Indioceanicola profundi: one gene and its partner. Each later gene encodes a partner of the first gene's protein in a complex. Links are inferred from orthologs where the notes say so. Each region holds a gene or a part of one and is shown on either strand. Other genes may lie near its edges.

Region 1 (6,637 bases):
TCTCCGCCGTGTTCCCGATCCGCTTGCCGGCCTTGGCGAGGCGCAGGATTTCCGCATGGACGCGGTTGTTCGCACCCAGCGTGCTGAGATCCATGATGCGGCCGGTGGACTGGCGGATGATCCGGGCCAGTCGCCGCATCACCAGCCAGGCCACGTCCGGGTGGCTCGTCACCGTTTCCTGGAACAGCCGGGGCGACATGAAGGCGACCATGGTTTCCGTCAGCGCCACGATGCTGGCCGAGCGCGGCTCGTTGTCGATGGCCGACAACTCGCCCAGCCAGCCGCCGGCGTCGATATCGTCGAAGGTGATCTCCCGGCCCGAGAGCGAGTAATTCACCACCCGCACCCGTCCTTCCACGATCAGGCAGACATCGCGGCTTTCCGACGAGCGATCGATGATCTGCTCATGCGGGTGGAAGTGCCGCCAACTGCATTGCCGCGCGAGATTCGCCCGCTCCGCAGGGGAGAGGGCCTGCAGCAGGTCGATGCGGTCGAGGCTGGCGGGATGGAGTTCGCTCACGGGCGGAATCCGGCTGGTTCGGAGAGCGGAGGATACATCCCTTGATCCCGGATGGAAACCGCCTGCGACGCACGCACCCGAGATTTGGGCCATGCGGCAGGCGCGCGCACCGGCACGGGGCGCCCTTGCACCGGCACCGCTGCTGACGCACCCTGGATTGCGGGGATGTGGCGGCGTCCCTACATGCAAACGAACCGCCTGCCAGGTTAATCCGGAGAGTCTGTCCTTGAAGCCTTCGTCCCGAGACAATCCCGGTTCAGACAAAAGCGCCGAGACGCAGAAGGGCCGCTACGGCATGACCCTGGCCGGCCGGCTGCGAGCCTACCTGTTCGCCGGCATCCTGGTGACGGCGCCGATTTCCATCACGCTCTACCTCGCCTGGCTGTTCATCGGGGCCATCGACGGGCTTGTGAACGGCCTCATTCCGGCCAGGTACAATCCGGAAACCTACCTGCCCTTCACCGTCCCCGGCGTGGGGCTGCTGGTGGTGCTGATCTTCCTGATCCTGGTCGGGATGTTCACGGCCGGCTTCATGGGCCGGTTCATGGTGCGGCTGGGCGAGGGGCTGGTCAACCGCATGCCGGTCATCCGCAGCGTCTACAACGCCCTGAAGCAGATATTCGAGACCGTGCTGGCCAACCAGTCCCAGGCATTCCGCGAGGTGGTGCTGGTCGAGTATCCCCGCAAGGGCATCTGGGCCATCGGCTTCATCACCGGTACGACCGAAGGGGAGGTGCAGGACATCACGGCGGATGAGGTGGTCAATGTCTTCCTGCCGACCACGCCCAACCCCACCTCGGGTTTCCTGCTGATCCTGCCGAGGTCCGAACTGATCCCGCTGACCATGACGGTGGAGGACGGGATCAAGATGGTGGTCTCCGGCGGCATCGTCACGCCGCCCGACCGGCGGCCGGAGGATGTGCGGGGCAAGAAGATCGTGCCGCCGATCGACCCTTCCGCCGGCGGCGTACCTGTGGTGGAGCATCCCGTTCCCGTGCGGGAACGGGAACAAGCGGGGGATTAGCCCGACCGCAGATACTTCACCGCCGCATCCCGCTCGAACAGGTACAGCAGCACGCGCAGCGCCTGACCGCGCGGCTTCTCCAGTTCCGGGTCGCGGTCGATGATGAGCTGGGCATCGTCGCGGGCGGCGGCCAACAGCTCCCCATGCACGGTGACATCGGCCAGCCGGAACTCCGGCAGGCCGGACTGGCGGGTGCCCAGCACTTCGCCCGCACCCCGCAGCTCCAAATCCTTTTCCGCGATGATGAAGCCGTCCTCCGTGTCCCGCATGGTCTCCAGCCGGGCGCGGGCGGTCTCCCCCAGAGGACGCTCATAGAGCAGCAGACAGGTGCTGGCCCCGGTGCCGCGCCCCACACGCCCGCGGAGCTGGTGGAGCTGGGCGAGGCCGAAGCGTTCGGCATGCTCGATCACCATGATGGTGGCCTCGGGAACGTTCACCCCGACCTCGATCACCGTGGTGGCGACCAGCACGTCGAGTTGGCCCTCCGCGAAGGCTGCCATGACGGCGTCCTTCTCCGCCCCCTTCATCTTTCCGTGGACCAGCCCGACGCGGTCGCCCAGGAACTCGCGCAGCGTGGCATGGCGGAAGGTGGCGGCGGCGAGATCCACCGTCTCCGACTCCTCCACCAGCGGGCAGACCCAGTAGATGCGCTGGCCGTTCCGGATGGCGCGGGGCAGGCTGTGCACCACCTCGTCCAGCTTCTCCGCGGCCGGCATCACCAGCGTCTTCACCGGCTGGCGCCCCGGCGGCTTCTCATCCAGGCGGGAGACATCCATGTCGCCATAGGCGGTCAGCGTCAGGGTGCGGGGAATCGGCGTGGCGGTCATCACCAGCGTGTCCACCCCGCGCCCCTTGGCGGCGAGCTGGAGCCGCTGGTGGACGCCGAACTTGTGCTGCTCGTCGATCACGGCCAGGGCCAGATCGCGGAACGCCACGTCCTCCTGGAAGATGGCATGGGTGCCGACCAGGATATCGATCTCCCCGCTCAGCAGCCGGTCCAGCACCGCCTGCCGCGCCTTGCCCTTGTCGCGGCCGGTCAGGATGGCGAGGCGCACGCCGGCGGCATCGGCCAGCGGGGCCAGGCTGTCGGCATGCTGCCGCGCCAGGATTTCCGTCGGGGCCATCAGTGCGGCCTGCGCCCCGGTCTCCACCGCGTTCAGCATGGCCATCAGCGCCACAACGGTCTTGCCGCTGCCGACATCGCCCTGGAGCAGGCGGAGCATCCGCACCGGCTGCCCCATGTCGGCATAGATGTCGGCCAGGGAGCGCTGCTGCGCGCCTGTCAGCGTATAGGGCAGGGCGGCCGCGACCTTCGCCCGCAGCCGCCCGTCGCCCGTGACCTCCCGGCCCGACAGACGCCGCTGATGCCAGCGGACCAGGGCAAGGGCGAGCTGATTCGCCAGCAGCTCGTCGAAGGCCAGCCGGGCGCGGGCGGGGCCGTTGGGATCGATGTCCCGCTCCGTCTCCGGGCAGTGCAGGGTGGTCAGGGCCGACTTCCACTCCGGCCAGCCCTGCCGCTTCAGCCATGCCGCATCCTGCCATTCCGGCATGTCCGGCGCACGGGCCAGGGCGGCCTGGATCGCCGTGCGCAAGGGCTTCGGGTTCAGGCCGCCGGTCAGCGGATAGGTAGGCTCCACCTTGGCCAGGGGCGGGGAATCCTCCGCCGGGCCGTAATAGTCCGGGTGCACGATCTGGAGCTGGCCGTTGAACCGCTCCGCCTTGCCGGACACGGTGATCTTCTGCCCGACCGGCAGCTTCTTGCCCAGCCAGTCGCCCTTCACATGGAAGAAGACCAGATCCATCATGCCGGTATGGTCGGTGCAGCGGATCCGGTATGGCCGGTTGGCCTGGACCGGCGGGGCGTGCCCGTCCACCCGGACGGTCAGGGTGACCACGCGGCCGTCCGGCGCCTCCGCGATGCTGCCCACGGCCATGCGGTCGATCAGGCCGCTCGGCTTGTGCCAGAGCAGGTCAACCACATGCGGGCCGGCCAGCCGCTCCGCCAGTTTGCCGAGCCGGGGGCCGAGGCCGGGCAGGGAGGAGATGGGGGCGAAGAGGGGAAAGAGGATTTCAGGGCGCAAGGGCCGCTCACAGGCAAGCTGACAGGGAACGTGACTGGTTCTATATCGTACCACATCTGTTCCTTCACCCATGGAAAAGAAGCCCATGACCGCCGATCCCGAGACCGTGCTCGACCCGCGCCGCAAGCGCCTGATCTTCAGGAGCTGGCACCGGGGTACGAAGGAGATGGACCTGCTGATGGGCAGCTTCGCCGACCGGCACATGGCCGGTTTCACGGATGAGCAGGTGGCCCGGTACGAGTCCCTGCTGGAGCTGTCAGACCCCGACCTCTACAACTGGATCACGGGGGCGGAGCAGGCGCCGGAGGATGTGCGCAGCGACGTTTTCGACCTGCTGGCGGCGCACCGCTACGCGGGCTAGACCGCCGGGTAGATCTCAGGCGTCGGTAAGTTCCACGACGACCGGCGTGTGGTCCGACGCCTTTTCCTGTCCGCGCGGCTCCCGGTCGATATCGCAGGCGACGAGACGATCCGCCGCCTGGGGTGAGAGCAGGAAGTGGTCGATGCGAATGCCCAGATCGCGCGGCCAAGCGCCGGCCTGATAATCCCAGAAGCTGTAGGCGTGTTCGGCGGTGGGGTGCAGGGCCCTGAACGCCTCCGTCAGGCCGAGATTCACGATCTCCCTGAACTTGGCCCGCGTCTCCCGCCGGAACAGCGCATCTTCCGACCAGGCAGCAGGATCGTAACAGTCCCGCCCCTCTGGAATGACGTTGTAGTCACCGCCCAGAACGAAGGGAATTTCCTGCTTCAGCAGGGATTGCGCATGGTCCTTCAGCCGGTCCATCCAGCGCAGCTTATAGGGATACTTCTCCGACCCCACCGGATTGCCGTTGGGCAGGTACAAGCTGGCGATGCGCACGCCCGCGACCGTGCCTTCCACATAGCGGGCCTGCTCATCCTCCGGCTCTCCCGGCAGGCGGGTCAGCAGGTCCGTGACCGGCAGCTTGGACAGCAGGGCCACGCCATTATAGCTCTTCTGTCCGACGGCATGGACCTCGTAGCCCATGGCTTCGAAGTCCTTGGCCGGGAAATTCCCCGTCTCGCACTTGATCTCCTGAAGGCAGACGACATCGGGGCCGGCCTTGTCGAGCCATGCCAGCACGTTGGGCAAGCGGGCTTTCACGGAGTTCACGTTCCAGGTGGCGATACGCACGGAAACGATTTCCTTGAGGAAGAAAGGCGGGGAAATCCTGCCGTCGCGCGGGACGACGGCATGGAAGGCTGTGGACGGCTAACTCAAACCGCGAAGGATGAGCCGCAGCCGCAGGAGCTGCTGGCGTTCGGGTTGTTGATCTTGAAATAGGCGCCCATCAGATCCTCGACGAAATCCACCTCGGCCCCGGACAGCAGGTCGAGGGACACGTCGTCCACCACGACCTTCGAGCCGGCATGCTCGAACAAATGGTCGTCCTCGTTCGCCGTGGCGTCGAAGGAGAAGCCGTACTGGAAACCGGAACAGCCGCCGCCCGAGACGGAAAGGCGCAGCATCAGCTCCGGATTTCCCTCCATCTCAGCCAGCTTCTGAATGCGGCGGGCAGCGCTGTCGGTCAGGGTCACGGCGCGACCGCCGAGGCCGCCATTGGGGCCGCCGGGGGTGCCGTGGTCGGTTGCCGTCGTCGCCATGGGCAGGAACCTCGCATCTTCACAATTCGTTCAGCTATGGACAAAGCCACCCCGTGTATGTAAGCGGCCAGTGCGGGTCCGTCAAAGCCCGAGGGAGAGAGCCATGATGGAGTGGTCGCGTCTGCTGTCCCGCAAGCGCCTGCGTAAGGCGGAACAGGCGCCCGAACTGCCGTATCGCAGCGCGTTCGAGATCGATATCGACCGCATCACATTCTCGACCAGCTTCAGGCGCCTGTCGGACAAGCAGCAGGTGCATGGCATCGGTGGCTCCGACTATGTGCGGTCCCGCCTGACCCATTCCATGGAGGCGGCCCGGGTGGGGCGCTCGCTCGGCACCTGGGCCGGCGCACAGATCATCCGGATCTATGGCGAGGACAAGGTCCCGGCGACGCCCTTCGACATCGGGCATGTGGTATCCGCGGCGGCGCTGGCCCATGACCTCGGCACGCCCTGCTTCGCCCATACGGGCGAGGATGTGATTTCGGACTGGTTCAGGGACAGCGGCACCGGTGCGGAAATCCTGGCGAAGCTCCCCCTGCAGCAGCGGAACGAGCTGCGGACGTTCGAGGGCAACGCCCAGGGATACCGGGTGCTGACCCGCCTGCAGGGCTGGCGCGGGGAGGGCGGGTTGCAACTCACGGCCGCCACCCTGGGCACCTACAGCAAATATCCCTGGAGCGCACCGGACAGGCCGGACGCCCAGCGGCCGCACGACCGGAAATACGGCTTCCTGGGTTCGGAACGCGAGCTGTTCTCGGAGATGGCGGAGGAGGTGGGGCTGGTTCCGCGCGGGCCCGACGTCTGGTGCCGGCATCCGCTGGCCTACCTGATGGAGGCGGCGGACGATGCCTGCTACCACGTCGTCGACATCGAGGACGCGGTGAAGATGCGGATGCTGAGCTTCACCGACGGCGAGGATCTGTTGGGCCCCATGGTGCAGGAGTTCGGCAGCGCCGAATACAGGGCCATCGACGATGAGGGCCGGAAGCTGATCTATCTGCGCGCCCGTGCCATCGACCGGCTGGTGCACGATGCGTCGGAGAAGTTCCTGGAACGGCTGCCGGAACTGATGGAGGGCAAGGCCTGTCCGCCGCTGCTGGCCATGACCGGCTGCCACAAATATCTGAGCGCCATCCGGCATGTTAGCTTCACCCGCATCTACCGGGGGCAGCAACGGTGCGAGACGGACATGATCGCCGCCCGCACCCTGACCACCATGCTGGACGCGTATGGCGAGGCGATGCTGGCGCGTGAGGCGGCCGGGCCGGACGGGCAGTTGCCGCGCCGCTACGCCAGCCTGCTTGAGACCATTCCGGGCATACACACCATGCCGTATGACCGGGTCGGCTGGGTTCAGTGCCTGATGGACTACATCGCCGGCATGACCGA
Region 2 (14,181 bases), 1.1 Mb from region 1 along the record:
CGGCGCGCGGGCCGCCTCCCCCGCCGGGCCGATCCCCGCCCGCGTCAGCACCTTCTGCCCGACCATCCCGGTCAACACCGGAACGGATTGCGCAAGCAGCGGCACCGGCCGCACCTCCAGCGCCCGGTCCAGCACCAGCAGGCCCCAGTCCCGCCCCACGGTCTGCGCCGAAGGCCCGGTTCCGCCCCGGTAGCCCTCCGCCAGCGCCACCGCGACGCCGCCGGCCCCGTCCCGCCACCCGGCCGGTACGAAGCGCAGCAGGTGGGGCGGCATCTGGATGCGGGTGCGCGGGTTCAGCAGGCAGTGCGCCGCCGTCAGCACATGCCGCGGCCCCACCAGAGTTCCGGTGCAGAAGCCCGGCGCGCCCAACCGCTCGATCCGCCCGATGGCGGTATGGGGCCAGGCATCGCCCGGCTGCGCCTTGGCCGGACCGGCGAGCAGCAAACCGATGAGGAGAAGGAATCCGCGCATGACCCGAGGCTAACGCGTCGGAGCCGCGGCCGTCACGGGCGGAGTCCGATTCGGCTCACAGCGCCTTGCGGCGGTAATGGTACGGATACAGGGTGCGGAAGCCGAGACGGCCGTAGACCGCCAGGGCCGGCGCGTTGGGTGCGGCGACCTGGAGGTAGGCGGAAGCCGCGCCGAGCCCTGCGGCCCGGCGCAGCAACGTGCCCACCACCCGCCCGGCAAGGCCCTGCCCGCGGCAGTCCGGCCGGGTCGCCACGTCGAAGATGCCGACATGCCCCCGGTCCACGACGCCCAGCGCCACCGACCGGATTTCCCCGTCTTCCACCGCCGCGGCGTAGAGGGTCGCGGGCGCGATGGCGTCCAGGATGGCGGCCAGGGCGCTGCGGCGGGTGGCGGACAGGCCGGTCATCCCGGCATAGGCGTCGATCCATTCCGGCGACGGCCGGCTCTCCACCCTCACGCCCGGCAGGTCCGGCCCGGCCGGCGGCAACCCGTCCAGAACCTGGACCAGCGAGGGATTGTCGAGCGCGTAGCCCTGCCGCTCCAGTTCGCCATCCAGTTCCGGCGGGCAGAGCGGGGTCAGGCGGAACATCGGGTCGAGGCTCTGGTCCCTGTAACGCTGTTCTGCGAACGCCACCTTTTCCTTCAGCGCCAGGACGCCAGGAGCCAGGACGTTCACGCTGTTGGCCCGCCCCGTATGGCCGCGGGCGAAGCGCAGCACCCATCCGTCATGGTGGATGGTCCGCAGGCAGGGCCAGGCTGTGAGAGTCAGATCCTCGAGCGCCGCCACCCGGTCCAGCGGAATGGCGGGAGGTTCGGACACGGCGGTGGGAAGCGTCATGGCGGACCGGACAGCGTGGCGGGCAGAGGCAGCAGCTTAGCCGGCCTCCCCGCGGCGGTACAGGCGCTGGAAAAATTTCGCCCCGACGAAGCCTCCGGAATGCTGTTGCAACGCAATATCCATTCGTATCAGGCACTTGCCCCGGAAAGCATCTACCCCTCTGTTGCACCGGCAAAGATTGACGGACCGGCCTTAGCGGCGTAATTCACTCACCCGAGATTCACGTCGAACCGCCTGCCTGCGGAGCCGGCCGCCTGCATACCGTCTTTTCCATGTAGTGCCCGCCCGGGCGCTACAGGACGGCCCCGGGGCGGACGCGCCCCTGGAACGATCGAGGAAGTGCTAGCCATGTCCGACACCCAGACGGCCAAGAGGCAACGGCCGCTCTCGCCGCATCTTCAGGTTTACCGCCTGCCTTTGCCCGCGATCGCCTCCATCACCCACCGCATCACCGGGGTCGGCCTGACCGTCGGCACGCTGGTGCTGGCCTGGTGGCTGATCGCCGCTGCGGCCGGGCCGGACGCCTACGAGACCGTTTCGGCCTTCCTGGGCTCCCCCATTGGCTGGCTGCTGCTGGCCGGCTGGGTCTGGGCGCTGTGGTACCACACGCTGAACGGCGTCCGGCACCTGTTCTGGGATGCCGGCAAGGGGCTTGAGCTGCAGGCCGTCTACCAGGGCGGCTATGTCGTCTGGGGCGGGTCGGTGGCGCTGACCGTCATCACCATCATCGCCGCCATCGTGGCCGCCTGAGCGCAGGAGAAACAGCGATGACCACCGATACTCCGCACTCCTACCGCTCCGACCTGGGCCGTGTGCGCGGCCTCGGCTCCGCCAAGTCGGGCGCGCACCACTGGCTGAGCTACCGCCTGCTGTCCCTGGCCTATGTGCCGCTGGTGATCTGGTTCGTCTTCTCCGTGATCGGGCTGATGGACGAAGGCTATCCGGGCATGGTCGAATTCCTGCGCAGCCCGGTGAACGCCGTGCTGATGCTGCTGACCATCGGCGTGACATTCCACCACGCCGCGTACGGTATGCAGGAGGTCTTTGAGGACTATATTCACGGCAAGCTGGGAAAGACCGCCGCGGTTGCGGGGACCAAGGGCCTGGCCCTTGTGCTGGCGCTGGCCAGCGCCTTTGCCGTTCTGAAGATTGCACTGGGGGCGTGAGGAAGAGCCATGGGCACGGCGTACCAGATCCAGGACCATTACTATGATGTCGTCGTCGTCGGAGCCGGCGGCGCCGGCCTCCGCGCCACCTTCGGCATGGCCGAGAAGGGGCTGAAGACGGCCTGCATCACCAAGGTCTTCCCCACCCGCAGCCACACCGTGGCCGCCCAGGGCGGCATCTCCGCGGCACTCGGCAACATGGGCGAGGATGACTGGCGCTACCACATGTACGACACCGTGAAGGGGTCGGACTGGCTGGGCGACCAGGACGCCATCGAGTACATGTGCCGCGAGGCCATCCCAGCCATCATCGAGCTGGAGCATTACGGCGTGCCCTTCAGCCGCACGGCGGAAGGCAAGATCTACCAGCGCGCCTTCGGCGGCATGACCGCCCAGTACGGCAAGACCCAGGCCTACCGCACCTGCGCCGCGGCCGACCGTACCGGCCACGCCATCCTGCACACGCTGTACCAGCAGTCCCTGAAGCATCAGGCGGAGTTCTTCATCGAGTACTTCGCCCTGGACCTCATCATGGATGAGGACGGGGTCTGCCGCGGCGTGCTGGCCTGGAACCTGGATGACGGCACCATCCACCGCTTCCGCGCCCACCAGACGGTGCTGGCGACCGGCGGTTACGGCCGCGCCTACTTCTCCTGCACCTCCGCCCATACCTCCACCGGCGACGGCGGCGGCATGGTGCTGCGCGCAGGATTGCCGATGCAGGACATGGAGTTCGTCCAGTTCCACCCCACCGGCATCTACGGCGCTGGCTGCCTGATCACCGAGGGCGTGCGCGGCGAAGGCGGGTACCTGACCAACAGCGAGGGTGAGCGCTTCATGGAGCGCTATGCCCCGTCGGCGAAGGACCTGGCGTCCCGCGACGTGGTCAGCCGCTCCATGACCATCGAAATCCGGGAAGGCCGCGGCGTCGGTCCCAACAAGGACCACATCCACCTGCATCTGGAGCATCTGGACCCCAGCATCATCCATGAGCGCCTGCCCGGCATCGCGGAGACCGCGAAGGTCTTCGCCGGCGTGGACGTGACCAAGGAGCCGATCCCGGTGCTGCCGACCGTGCACTACAACATGGGCGGCATCCCGACGAACTATAAGGGCGAGGTGGTCTGCCCGACCGCCGAGGACCCGGACCGCGTCGTGCCCGGCCTGATGGCCATCGGCGAGGCGGCCTGCGTCTCCGTCCACGGCGCCAACCGCCTCGGCTCCAACTCCCTGCTCGACCTCGTGGTGTTCGGCCGCGCCGCCGCCATCCGCGCCGCCGAGATCGTGGAGAAGGGTGCGGCCCACAAGAGCCTGCCGGCCGACAACGCCGACAAGGCGCTGGAGCGGCTGGACAAGACCCGCCATGCCAAGGGCGACATCCGTGTCGCGCATCTGCGGCTCGAGATGCAGAAGGTCATGCAGAACAACTGCGCGGTCTTCCGCACCGGCGAGGTGATGCGGGAGGGCGCGCAGCTCATGGAGCAGGTCTGGGCCCAGCGCCCGCGCCTCCAGCTCGCCGACCGCTCCATGATGTGGAACAGCGACCTCGTGGAGGCGCTGGAGCTGGACAACCTGATGTACCAGGCCGTCGCCACCATCAACTCCGCCGTCAACCGCAAAGAATCCCGCGGCGCCCACGCCCGCGAGGACTTCACGGAGCGCGACGACGAGAACTGGATGAAGCACTCCACCGTCTGGGTGGACGATGCCGGCAAGGTCACCCTGGGCGACCGCCCCGTCCACCTCTACACCTTGACCAACGAGGTCCAGGTGTTCCCGCCGAAGAAGCGGGTGTATTGAGAACGCGCCGGGAGAATATTCAAAATGGCTGAGTTCACGCTTCCTGCCAATTCCAAGGTCAAGCCCGGCAACACCGTTCGGTCCGCCGCCGCGGAGGCCAAGCGGACCCGCCGGTTCCGCATCTACCGGTACGATCCCGACACGGGCGAGAATCCGCGCGAAGACATCTTCGAGATCGACCTCGACAAGTGCGGGCCGATGGTTCTGGACGCGCTGATCCACATCAAGAACGATGTGGACGCCACCCTGACCTTCCGCCGCTCCTGCCGCGAGGGCATCTGCGGCTCCTGCGCCATGAACATCGATGGCCGCAATACCCTGGCCTGCCTGAAGCCGATCGACGAGGTGAAGGGCGACGTCAAGATCTACCCGCTGCCGCACCAGCCGGTGGTGAAGGACCTCGTCCCCGACCTGTCCCGGAATTACGCCCAGCTCGCCAGCGTGAAGCCGTGGCTGCAGACCCAGACCCCTGCCCCGTCGCGCGAGCGGCTGCAGAGCCCGGAGGAGCGGGAGAAGCTGAACGGCCTCTATGAGTGCATCCTCTGCTTCTGCTGCACCACCTCCTGCCCCAGCTACTGGTGGAACGGCGACCGGTATCTCGGCCCGGCGGTCCTGCTCCAGGCCTATCGTTTCATCGCGGACAGCCGTGACGAGATGCAGGGGGAGCGGCTGGACATGCTGGAGGACCCGTTCCGCCTGTACCGCTGCCACACCATCATGAACTGCACCCAGACCTGCCCGAAGGGCCTGAACCCCGCCAAGGCGATCTCGGAGATCAAGAAGCTGATGGTGGATCGCGCGGGCTGAGGCTCGGGTATATCCATCTGGTAAGAACCCCGCCCGGCTCGCCGGGCGGGGTTTTCCATGTCCGGCCGGTCAGGCCCTGATTTCAACCGGCGTGAAATCCGGCACCAAGCGCCAGATCTCCTCCATCTCATGGTTCTGGACCGCGACGCAACCGTCGGTCCAGTCGCCCCAGCGCTTCACATAGGGCTTGCCCGCAACCCGGTTGGGCTGGCCGTGGATCATGATCAGGCCGCCGGGATTGACGCCCCGCGCCGCGGCCGCCTCCCTGTCCGCCTGGGACGGGTAGGAGATGTTCAGCGACAGGTGGAAGGCGCTTTCCGGGTTGCGCCAAGCGATGTGGTAGTGGCCTTCCGGCGTGCGGCCGTCGCCCTCGCGCTCCTTATGGCCGATAGGATTGCGGCCCAGCGCCACCCTGTACTCTTTGACGATCAGATGATCCTGCATGAGGCGCAGCAGCCGGCGCTTCTTCAGGATCAGCACCCGGTTGATCCCCGCCTCCGCAGCACCTGAGGACCGGGCGGCCTCCGCCGCCGGGATCGGGGAGAGCAGGGCGACGGCGGACACGCCCATCGCGCCTGCCAGGAACTGTCGTCTCGTCCGCACCGCCACCGTCTTGCCGCTCCGCCGCCTGAATACCTGGTCAGGCTAGCAGAGCGACAATGACTGCTTCCGTGTAAAAAAAGGGTGGCGCTGCCCCGGCCAGTCCCCTTCAGTTCAGCGTGGTCACGCCGGTGAGCGCCCCGTCGGTCACGGTGCAACGGATGGTCCGCCGCTCCACATCCGCCCGGCCGCGCTCCGGCACCAGCGTGAAGGACTGGACCACCATCTGGCTGTTGCTGCTGGTGGACAGTTCCGGCAGATCGTAGTTGATCTTGTAATCCTCGTGGTAGGAGCGCCACACCTCCCGCCGGCAGAGATCGGTGGCGGAGCGCGGGCGGTATTCCGAGCTGTCCCCCCCACCGTCATGGACGGAAATACAGCCGCTGAGCGCCAGCAGGCCGACAGCGGAGGTCAGGGTCAGAACGCGGGCGGCCGACCGGCGGCCCGCCCGGGCCGGCTCGGCGGAATGGTTGACGGAGCGCATGGCTCTCCCTTTCAAGATCGGTCGTCGGTCGGCCTGCGCCACGGCGTGCGGGTCAGGCCGGGACGGGCGGCATGCCGGGGCGGCTGGCATTCTGCCCGTCCGGCATGGATGAAATATCGGGGAAGGCCGCACACGCAAGCAGCGAAACCAAGGCGTTACAATCGGCAGCCTGTAGCCGGTTACCGCACCTTGGCGCTGGCGATGAACTTGGCAAAGCGGCCGGGGAAGAAGCGCTTCAGGAACAGGCCGAACCGCTCCTTCGGACCACCGACATAGATTTCCAGCGCATCCGTTTCGATACCGGAAAGAATGCGGCGGGCGGCCTCATCCGGGTCCATGCCCTGAGCCTGGGCCTGATCCATGGCGCCGAGCGCGCTGCCATCGCCGGTCAGCGCGTTGACGGAGACCTGGGTGCGGATGAAGCCCGGCATGACAAGCTGCACCTTGACTCCAGTGCCGGCGATCTCCGCCCTGAGCGCCTCCATGAAGCCATGGACGGCGTGCTTGGACGCGGCATAGGCACTGCGGTAGGGCGTGCCGAACTTGCCGACAACCGATGTGACGCTGACGATCCGACCGGAGCCTTGCCGGACCAGATGCGGCAAAAGGGCCTTGGTCACCGCCACGGTCCCGAAGTAGTTCACCTGCATCAGCCGCTGGTCCACGGCAATCCCGGTCTCCATCGCCAGGGAGCGCTGGCTGATACCGGCATTGTTGACCACCATGTCGATGCGCCCGAACGCCTCCAGCGCCTGACTGACCTTGTCGGGAATCGAGTCCAGCTCGGCCACGTCCATGGGCACCAGCGCCAGCGGGGCGTTGTGGCCGCCGCATTCGTTGCGCACCCGCTCCAACTCCTCCACCCGGCGGGCGGAGAGGATCAGCTTGGCTCCCTGCCCGGCCAGCGCCTTCGCCAGCGCCTCCCCGATCCCGCTGGAAGCACCCGTGACCCAGACGACCTGGTCCTTGAACTTCATCGCGATCCCTCGACGGTAGTTACATGCAGAACGGGAACGTGGCTTGATTATATCCTGAGTTTAGGAAACGACATTGTTCCGCAAGCACAACCTGGGAGGATAGTTCCAATGACCGACCGTCCAGCGTCATACGATGACCTTCCCATGATGCAGTATGCCTCGAACAAGAAGTCGATCGGCGTCGCCTATCTTCTCTGGCTCTTCCTGGGCGGGATCGGAGCGCACCGCTTCTACCTGGGTTCCGTCGGGCTGGGCCTGTTTCAGCTCGCGCTCTGCATCATCGGCGTGCTGACCTCCGTCATCGGCATCGGATTTCTGTTTCTTAGTCCCCTGTGCATCTGGGTGCTTGTCGACGCCTTCCTGATTCCTGGCATGACGCGTGATCACAACAATCGCCTGATCGCGCAGCTACGCTGATCCAAGCAGGCGAGGAGCCTATTTCGGCTCCTCGCCTGCCGTTGCTGGAGACCCTGTCGCAGGGTCGTTCGTCTGAATCTGATGCCGCATGATGACGGGCACCTGGAAGGCGCTGAACAGCAGGGTCAGCGGCATGATGCCGAACACTTTGAAGTTCACCCAGACGTCCGTGCTGAAGCTCCGCCAGACCACCTCGTTCAGGATGGCCAGCAGCACGAAGAACCAAGCCCAGCGCACGGTCAGGATGCGCCAGCCGGCATCATCCATCTCCATAACCGTGCCCATCACGATCTTCATCAGGTTGCGCTTCATCGCCAGCCCGGTGAACAGGGCCGCGGCGAACAGAAGGTTCACCGCCGTCGGCTTGATCTTGATGAACAGCTCGTCATCCAGCCAGAGCGTCAGCCCGCCGAACAGCAGCACGAAGAAGCAGCCCACCAGCGGCATGACCGGCAACCGCCGCTCCAGCTGCCAGGACATGGCCAGCGCCAGCGTGGTGGCGACCATGAAGGCCCCCGTGCCGGTCATCAGGCCGTAGAGATTGTTGGTGACGAAGAAGACGGCCAGAGGGCCGGCTTCCAGTGCGAGGCGTAGGATCGGGCTCATGCCACAGCATGTAGCGCGCCCGCTGCTGCAGCGCCAGAGGCATCGATCCTGCGTCCGGGAGCTTCACCAGTACGGCCGCTGCCCGTGCCATTCATAGACCGCCCGCTCCTGCTCCCGCCCCAGACTCCTGGTCGGATCATAGGCCGGGGCATTGGCGATCTTGTCTGCGTCGGCAGCGACGTGAATCCGCGCCTCCGGCCAGTCCAATCCCCGCACCCATTCCGGCGCGACCAGCACCAGACGGCTGGTTATCGCGCTGCCGACATCGGCCACCAGCCATCTGACCTGCCAGACGGCCGTGTCCAGCAGCAGGGTGCTTGCGCGGCCGATATCCCTGCGGCCCGCCTGCACCGTGTAGCCCGACACCTCCCGCGCGCTACGCAGGTGCGGGTCGCCTTCCGGCTGGCCGAGGGATGCCGGATCGACAGCGCCGCCGACCACGTCAAGCATGGGATCGCCTGGAAGGCCCACCGCTCCGCCGGCCGTCCAATAGGGCGTCCAGCCGTAATAGCGGTAGATCGCGTCCTCCTGCTGGCGGCCCACCGGCTTGTCGGTATCAATGGACGGGCTCTGCTTCACCTGCTCCTGGGTCAGGCGTACCGGGATGGTGCGGGTGGAACCGTCCGGCTCCCCCAACGCCTGCGGACCGATCAGGACACGGCGCCCGAAGATCCAGCCGGTATCCACCACCAGATAGCGGACATGCCAGCTGTCATCCTCGAACAGCACGTCATGCACATGCCCCAGATCGCCGTCGGTGGCATGCAGCCTGAAACCCTTCAGCTCGTCGAAATTCCACAGCATGGGCCATCTCCCCGTATGTCCCGGATGGAGCGGGGCCGGCTTTCCCCCCCTTTCGGGAACCCCGGCCCGGCGTGCCGGGTTCCGCCGGCCGGGTGGCTCCCCGGCGGATGGGCGGTCCGGCCCTTGCACGCAGCACTCCGGGCCTCATGCTGGCGGCGAAGGGGGTGACGGCACCCCGATGGCGTAGCCCGGGCTGGCTCCCCTGCGGGGTTGCCCCGCTGTAACGTCTGGGGCACGCTGAACGGGATGCAGGCCGGACACGGACGCCCGGCGGTAGGAGCGGGAATGGAAGCAGCGGCGAGGTTTCGGGCGGCGTGGCAGGGATTCGGACGGGCCATCCGCCTTGCGGTCTGTATCACCGCCGCGATGTCCGCTCCGGCCCTGGGCCAGGGCGCCGGCGATCTTCCGGTGGATCTTGAGCTGGTGCTGCTGGTGGACGTGTCCGGCAGCGTGGATGCGCAGGAGGCGGAGTTGCAGCGCAAGGGCTACGCCAACGCGCTGAGCAGCCCGCAGGTGGTCGAGGCCATCCAGTCCGGCCCCATGGGCCGCATCGCCGTCACTTATGTGGAATGGGCCGACGACGGCTATCAGAACCAGGTGGTGGGGTGGAGCGTGGTGCAGGACGCGAACAGCGCCCGCGCCTTTGCCGGGCGGCTGGCGGAAGCGCCCATCGGCACCGCCTTCTGGACCAGCATCGGCGCGGCGATCGATTTCGCCACCGCCCTGTTCCCGGGCAACGGTTTCGAAGGCTCCCGTCAGGTAATCGACATTTCGGGCGACGGCTATTCCAACCGCGGCCGACCGCCGGCGGAGGCCCGCGACGCGGCGGTCGCTGCGGGAATCACCATCAACGCCCTGCCCATCCTGAACAGCCGCCCGAATCCCTGGGGCGGTCTGCCGCCGCTGGATCTGGACCGCTATTTCCAGGACCAGGTCATCGGCGGCCCCGGCGCCTTCATCCTGGTGGCGGAGGATTTCTCCACCTTCGGGCAGGCCATCCTGTCCAAACTGGTGCGCGAAATCGCCGCACTGCCGGCGTCGACCGACATGCGGAATCAGGCGGCGGCCCTGCCCTGACCGCCTTTCGAACCTCTTTCCCTCCGCCTGGACAGAAAAAGAGCCGCTGCCGACGCGCGGCAGGCGGCTCCAGTTTCTGGCGGTTCAGGGAGGCAACGCACCAGTGTCCGGCCCAACAGGGTGAGTCGGATGCGGTTCCCACGTAAATTTTTTCCGTTCGTTTCAAGAAGGGCTGCGTCGTCGGCGTCGATAGATGGTTCACGGCGGATTCCCAGGGGTAATAACGTGAGATTCGGTCCGAATGGTCAACTCGGAGGGATCACCCCTCCTGTGGAATGGCATCGCGGCGAAATCTGTCCACAATGAAGGTCGCCGCGCTGTTGGTGGCGCCCGAGGGTTTCGGCCACGACGGACGCGGCATCGCGCCATCGTTCCGGCCGAATTAAGAAGGACACTGTTATGGACGCCAACGCCGAGCAGTTGCTGGCCCATCTGCCGTATCTGCGCCGCTATGCCCGCGCTTTGACCGGAGACGGGGAAGCCGGCGACGCTCTGGTCGGGCGCGCCGTGGAGGCGGCCCTGGCTGCCCCCGGAGACGCCGGGCTGGGCGGGAACAGCCGGCTGCCGCTCTACGCCCTGCTGAACCGGCTGTTCGATGAGAGCGGCCGGACCTTCCAGATCGAGGAGGTCGGGCATCCCATCAAGGCGGCCCTGTCCCTCCTGCCCGAGACGCAGCGCCGCCTGTACCTGCTGGTCAATCTGGAGGCCCTGCCGGTCGCCGAGGCCGGCTCCGTCCTGGAGCTGAGCCGGGAAGAGGCGCGCACCCGGATGACGGAGGCGCAGGAGGCCGTGCGGGAGGCGTTGATCGCCAGCATCATGATCGTCGAGGACGACGCCATCATCGCCTATGACCTGGCCGAGACGGTGCGCGGCATGGGCCACAAGGTGTGCGGCACCGCCGCAACCATGGACGCCGCCCTGTCCACCGCCAAGGCCTGCCGCCCCACGCTCGCCCTCATGGACCTCCGCCTCGCCCACGGGGACAGCGGCATCACCACCGCCCAGATGCTGCGCCGGACGTCGGAGCTGCCGATCATCTTCGTCACCGCCTTCGCCGACGAGCTTCAGCGCCGCGGGCTGGAGCATCTGGGGCCGATCATCCGCAAGCCCTTCACCCGGGAGGAGATCGAGCGGGCCATCACCCAGGCGGTCTTTGCCCCGAGCGCCGAAGCTCGAATTCCGGCCCTGGCCGCCCTTGCCCAGCGCAAGGAGCGCGACGGCATGCAGAGCGCCCGCTGACGCCGGCCGGGGCCTGTCCGCAGGCTCCTCCGCCATAGTCGCGGGACGTGGAACGGGATGGGTACGGAGCGCGCGCCCGCCCCGTTCCGCGCTGCTGCGGGCACCGCCGTGCCCGGCCAGCAACACTGCGCTCCGGACCGCACACCGTGCACAGGTTTCTGTTGCGGAAGCTGTGCGCATGACTAGAACATACGCCGCGGAGAGAGGAGCCGGCCGTCGCCGGTTTCCCGCGCGGGTTGATCCATGGATCGCAGGTCTTTTCTTCGCATTGCCTCGGGATTGCCGGTCATCGGATTGACCGGCTGGCCAGCGGGACCGGCATCCGCGCAATCCGTCGCCGCGTCCGGCGCGCCTGCCCGCAAGCCCGGCCCGCCGCGCCTGATCGTCATCGATCCGGGCCATGGCGGCCGCGATCCCGGCGCCATCGGCGCGCGGGGGACGCTGGAAAAGGACATCACGCTCGACATCGCCAGGCAGATGGCCCAGGCCATCTCCCGCCAGACCGGGACAGCCGCCGTGCTGACCCGGGACACGGACGAGTTCCTGGATCTGAAGGAACGGGTGGAGCGCGCACGGGCGGCACGGGCAGAGCTGTTCATCTCCATCCATGCCGACAGTGCGCCTGACCCGCGGGCGCGCGGCCTGTCCGCCTATACGCTGTCGGAGAAGGCGACGGACGCCTTCGCCGCCGCCATCGCGAAGCAGGAGAACCTGGCCGATGCGCTGGGGGTGGATACCAGCGACATGGACGCGGCGCTGCAGAATATCCTGGCCGACCTGACTGCGGAACGGGTGAAGCGCGCCTCCCTGCTGGCCAAGCAGACCCTGGTGTCCGGGGCGGGCAAGGAACTTCGGCTGCTGGACAACCCCATGCGCTCCGCCAACTTCGCCGTGCTGAAAGCGCCGGACGTTCCGTCCGTGCTGGTGGAGACCGGTTTTCTCAGCAATGCCGAGGACGAGAAGATCCTGCGGGATGCGGGCGCCCGCCGCCGCATTGCGACGGTTCTGGCGCGGGAACTGGCGTCCGTGATCCGAACGGCGCCCTTCACCGCCTGACCGGCCGGAGGACGCGCCTCCCTGGAATAACAGGGTGGATGGGTCGGAAAATGACCACATTGAAAGTGCAATCTGGAAGAGTGTCGGGGCTGCGCCGAGCCGCGCGGCCGGCTTGAGGGGATGGACGATGGCGCGCATGCAAGCAGTGGCGAAGACCAACAAATCCATGGGACGGTTGCCGTCCCATGGCATCCGCGCCCTGGCATCCGGACTGATGCTGCTCGGCCTTGCGGCCTGCGCCAGCCTGCCCCCTGGCGGCGGCACGGCCGTCGGAGCCTCTGAAGCTCCCGCGATTCCCGACTCCAAAATCCGGGAAGGAATACTGGCGCGCTGGAGCGTCGAAAAGCTGGACGGCCGCCTGGACGCCACGGTGGAGCGCGGCCGCGCCCTGCTGACGGGCCGCGCCCGCAATGCCGATGAGCGGGTGGACGCCGTTCGGCTCGCTTGGCAGGCGGACGGGGTGCTGGAGATCATCAATGAAATCCAGATCGATGACGCGTCCGGCATCACCGACCGCGCCACCGACACCTGGATCGCCACGCAGATCCGCACCAAGCTGCTGACGGACCCGGAGATCACCTCCGGGAACTTCAGCATCGATGTGGTGAACCAGACCGTCTACCTGCTGGGCAAGGCGCGCTCGCAGCAGGAACTGGACCGGGTCGTCGCGCATGCGCGCAATGTGGCGCGCGTTCGGCGGGTGGTCAGCCATGTCAGGATCTGACGGCAGTCGGACCATCGCCGTTTCCACGCGGTTCCTGTCGGCCGGCGCGGTGCGTCTGCTGTGCGTCACGGCCGCCCTGCTGCTTCTGTCCGGCTGGACGCCCCCTGCCCGTGCCCAGACCAGCAGCGCGGTGGCGGAGGCGAACCGGCAGTTCGTGGCCGCCATGCAGGCCATCCGGGAGGCCGATCGCTCCTACGACCCCGCCACCCAGTCCAAGCACCTGATGGAGGCGGACAGGCTGCTGACCGACATCGTCACCCGCCTGCCGGAAAGCCCGCTGGCGGTGCAGCTCATCACCAACCAGTTCATCGGCGACTTCGACTATGTCGGTTTCAAAGCCCGGGTCAGGGGACTGGCCTGCGCTAGGCCGGAAAGCACGGAATGCCTGCTGCACCGCATCTCCAGCCTGATGAGCCCGCTGGAGGACCCGGTGGTGGCGCCGCGCTGGGACTGGCTGTCCCTGGCCGTGGCCTATCACCAGTTCGGCAACAAGGAGCCGGTGCCCGGCATCATCTCCCCCTTCCTGGAAGCCCTGCGCCAGGGCACCGCCCAGGCCGCCGTGAGCAGCGGAGCCAGCAGCCAGGATCTGTTCCTGGGTCGCGCCCTGGCCCTGACCGGCGAGGTCGATCTGGCGCTGGAGATCACCCGCGGCATCGATGACTGCGCCACCCGCATCTATAACCTGACCGATGTGGCCGAAATCCTGGTCTGGAACGGCAAGAAGGAACAGGCGATGCAGCTGGCGGAGGAGGCGTCGGATTATGCCCGGTCCCGCTCCTGCTCCTGGGAACTCGGGCTGGTGGCCCAGTCCCTTCTGAAGGTCGGCAACGAGGCCCGCGCCCGCACCCTGTTCCTGAACACGGTGCAGGAGCAGTTCAGCCGCTTCAAGGATGAGCGCGGCGCCTGCTGCCCGCCGGAGCTGGCCGTGGCGGCCGGCGATCTGGGCGATCCCAATCTGGCGCTCGGCCTGCTGCGCACGGTCCAGGATGAAAGCCCGTGGACCGTGCCGCAGGTGCTGGGCAAGCTGGCGGCGCGCGGCGAGTTCCAACTCACCGGCGCCTATGCCGACCAGGTCGGCGACGCCGAGCTGCGCGCGGAAACCTATGTGGAGCTGG

Evidence for each region.
Region 2: the proteins of DOL89_RS05835 (region 1) and sdhA are in contact, whole or in part, in a crystal structure (PDB 6C12), measured with the Escherichia coli proteins. The link is inferred for Indioceanicola profundi from one-to-one orthologs.

Annotation. Positions count from the first base shown.
Region 1 is NZ_CP030126.1:1,229,841-1,236,477, forward strand. Bases 2,461-5,348 are described here. They hold DOL89_RS05835 (FAD assembly factor SdhE), read left to right. Parts: upstream 2,461-3,710; coding sequence 3,711-3,986; downstream 3,987-5,348. Other genes in these bases: recG (ATP-dependent DNA helicase RecG), read right to left, coding at 2,461-3,625; xth (exodeoxyribonuclease III), read right to left, coding at 4,002-4,778; erpA (iron-sulfur cluster insertion protein ErpA), read right to left, coding at 4,862-5,248. Also shown: DOL89_RS05820 (Crp/Fnr family transcriptional regulator), read right to left, coding at 1-520; DOL89_RS05825 (DUF502 domain-containing protein), read left to right, coding at 816-1,544; more of recG, read right to left, coding at 1,541-2,460; dgt (dGTP triphosphohydrolase), read left to right, coding at 5,352-6,637. UniProt on the Escherichia coli protein: An FAD assembly protein, which accelerates covalent attachment of the cofactor into other proteins.
Region 2 is NZ_CP030126.1:122,236-136,416, reverse strand. The notes cover bases 1,884-4,879. They hold sdhA (succinate dehydrogenase flavoprotein subunit), read left to right. Parts: upstream 1,884-2,484; coding sequence 2,485-4,275; downstream 4,276-4,879. Other genes in these bases: DOL89_RS00640 (succinate dehydrogenase iron-sulfur subunit), read left to right, coding at 4,300-4,879; sdhD (succinate dehydrogenase, hydrophobic membrane anchor protein), read left to right, coding at 2,077-2,475; sdhC (succinate dehydrogenase, cytochrome b556 subunit), read left to right, coding at 1,884-2,059. In the rest of the region: DOL89_RS00665 (trypsin-like serine peptidase), read right to left, coding at 1-471; DOL89_RS00660 (GNAT family N-acetyltransferase), read right to left, coding at 527-1,309; more of sdhC, read left to right, coding at 1,658-1,883; more of DOL89_RS00640, read left to right, coding at 4,880-5,082; DOL89_RS00635 (L,D-transpeptidase family protein), read right to left, coding at 5,152-5,685; DOL89_RS00630 (hypothetical protein), read right to left, coding at 5,792-6,166; DOL89_RS00625 (SDR family oxidoreductase), read right to left, coding at 6,346-7,143; DOL89_RS00620 (TM2 domain-containing protein), read left to right, coding at 7,252-7,560; DOL89_RS00615 (septation protein A), read right to left, coding at 7,579-8,166; DOL89_RS00610 (PRC-barrel domain-containing protein), read right to left, coding at 8,230-8,970; DOL89_RS00605 (DUF1194 domain-containing protein), read left to right, coding at 9,256-10,047; DOL89_RS00600 (response regulator), read left to right, coding at 10,447-11,286; DOL89_RS00595 (N-acetylmuramoyl-L-alanine amidase family protein), read left to right, coding at 11,581-12,342; DOL89_RS00590 (BON domain-containing protein), read left to right, coding at 12,470-13,066; DOL89_RS00585 (hypothetical protein), read left to right, coding at 13,053-14,181. UniProt on the Escherichia coli protein: Two distinct, membrane-bound, FAD-containing enzymes are responsible for the catalysis of fumarate and succinate interconversion; the fumarate reductase is used in anaerobic growth, and the succinate dehydrogenase is used in aerobic growth.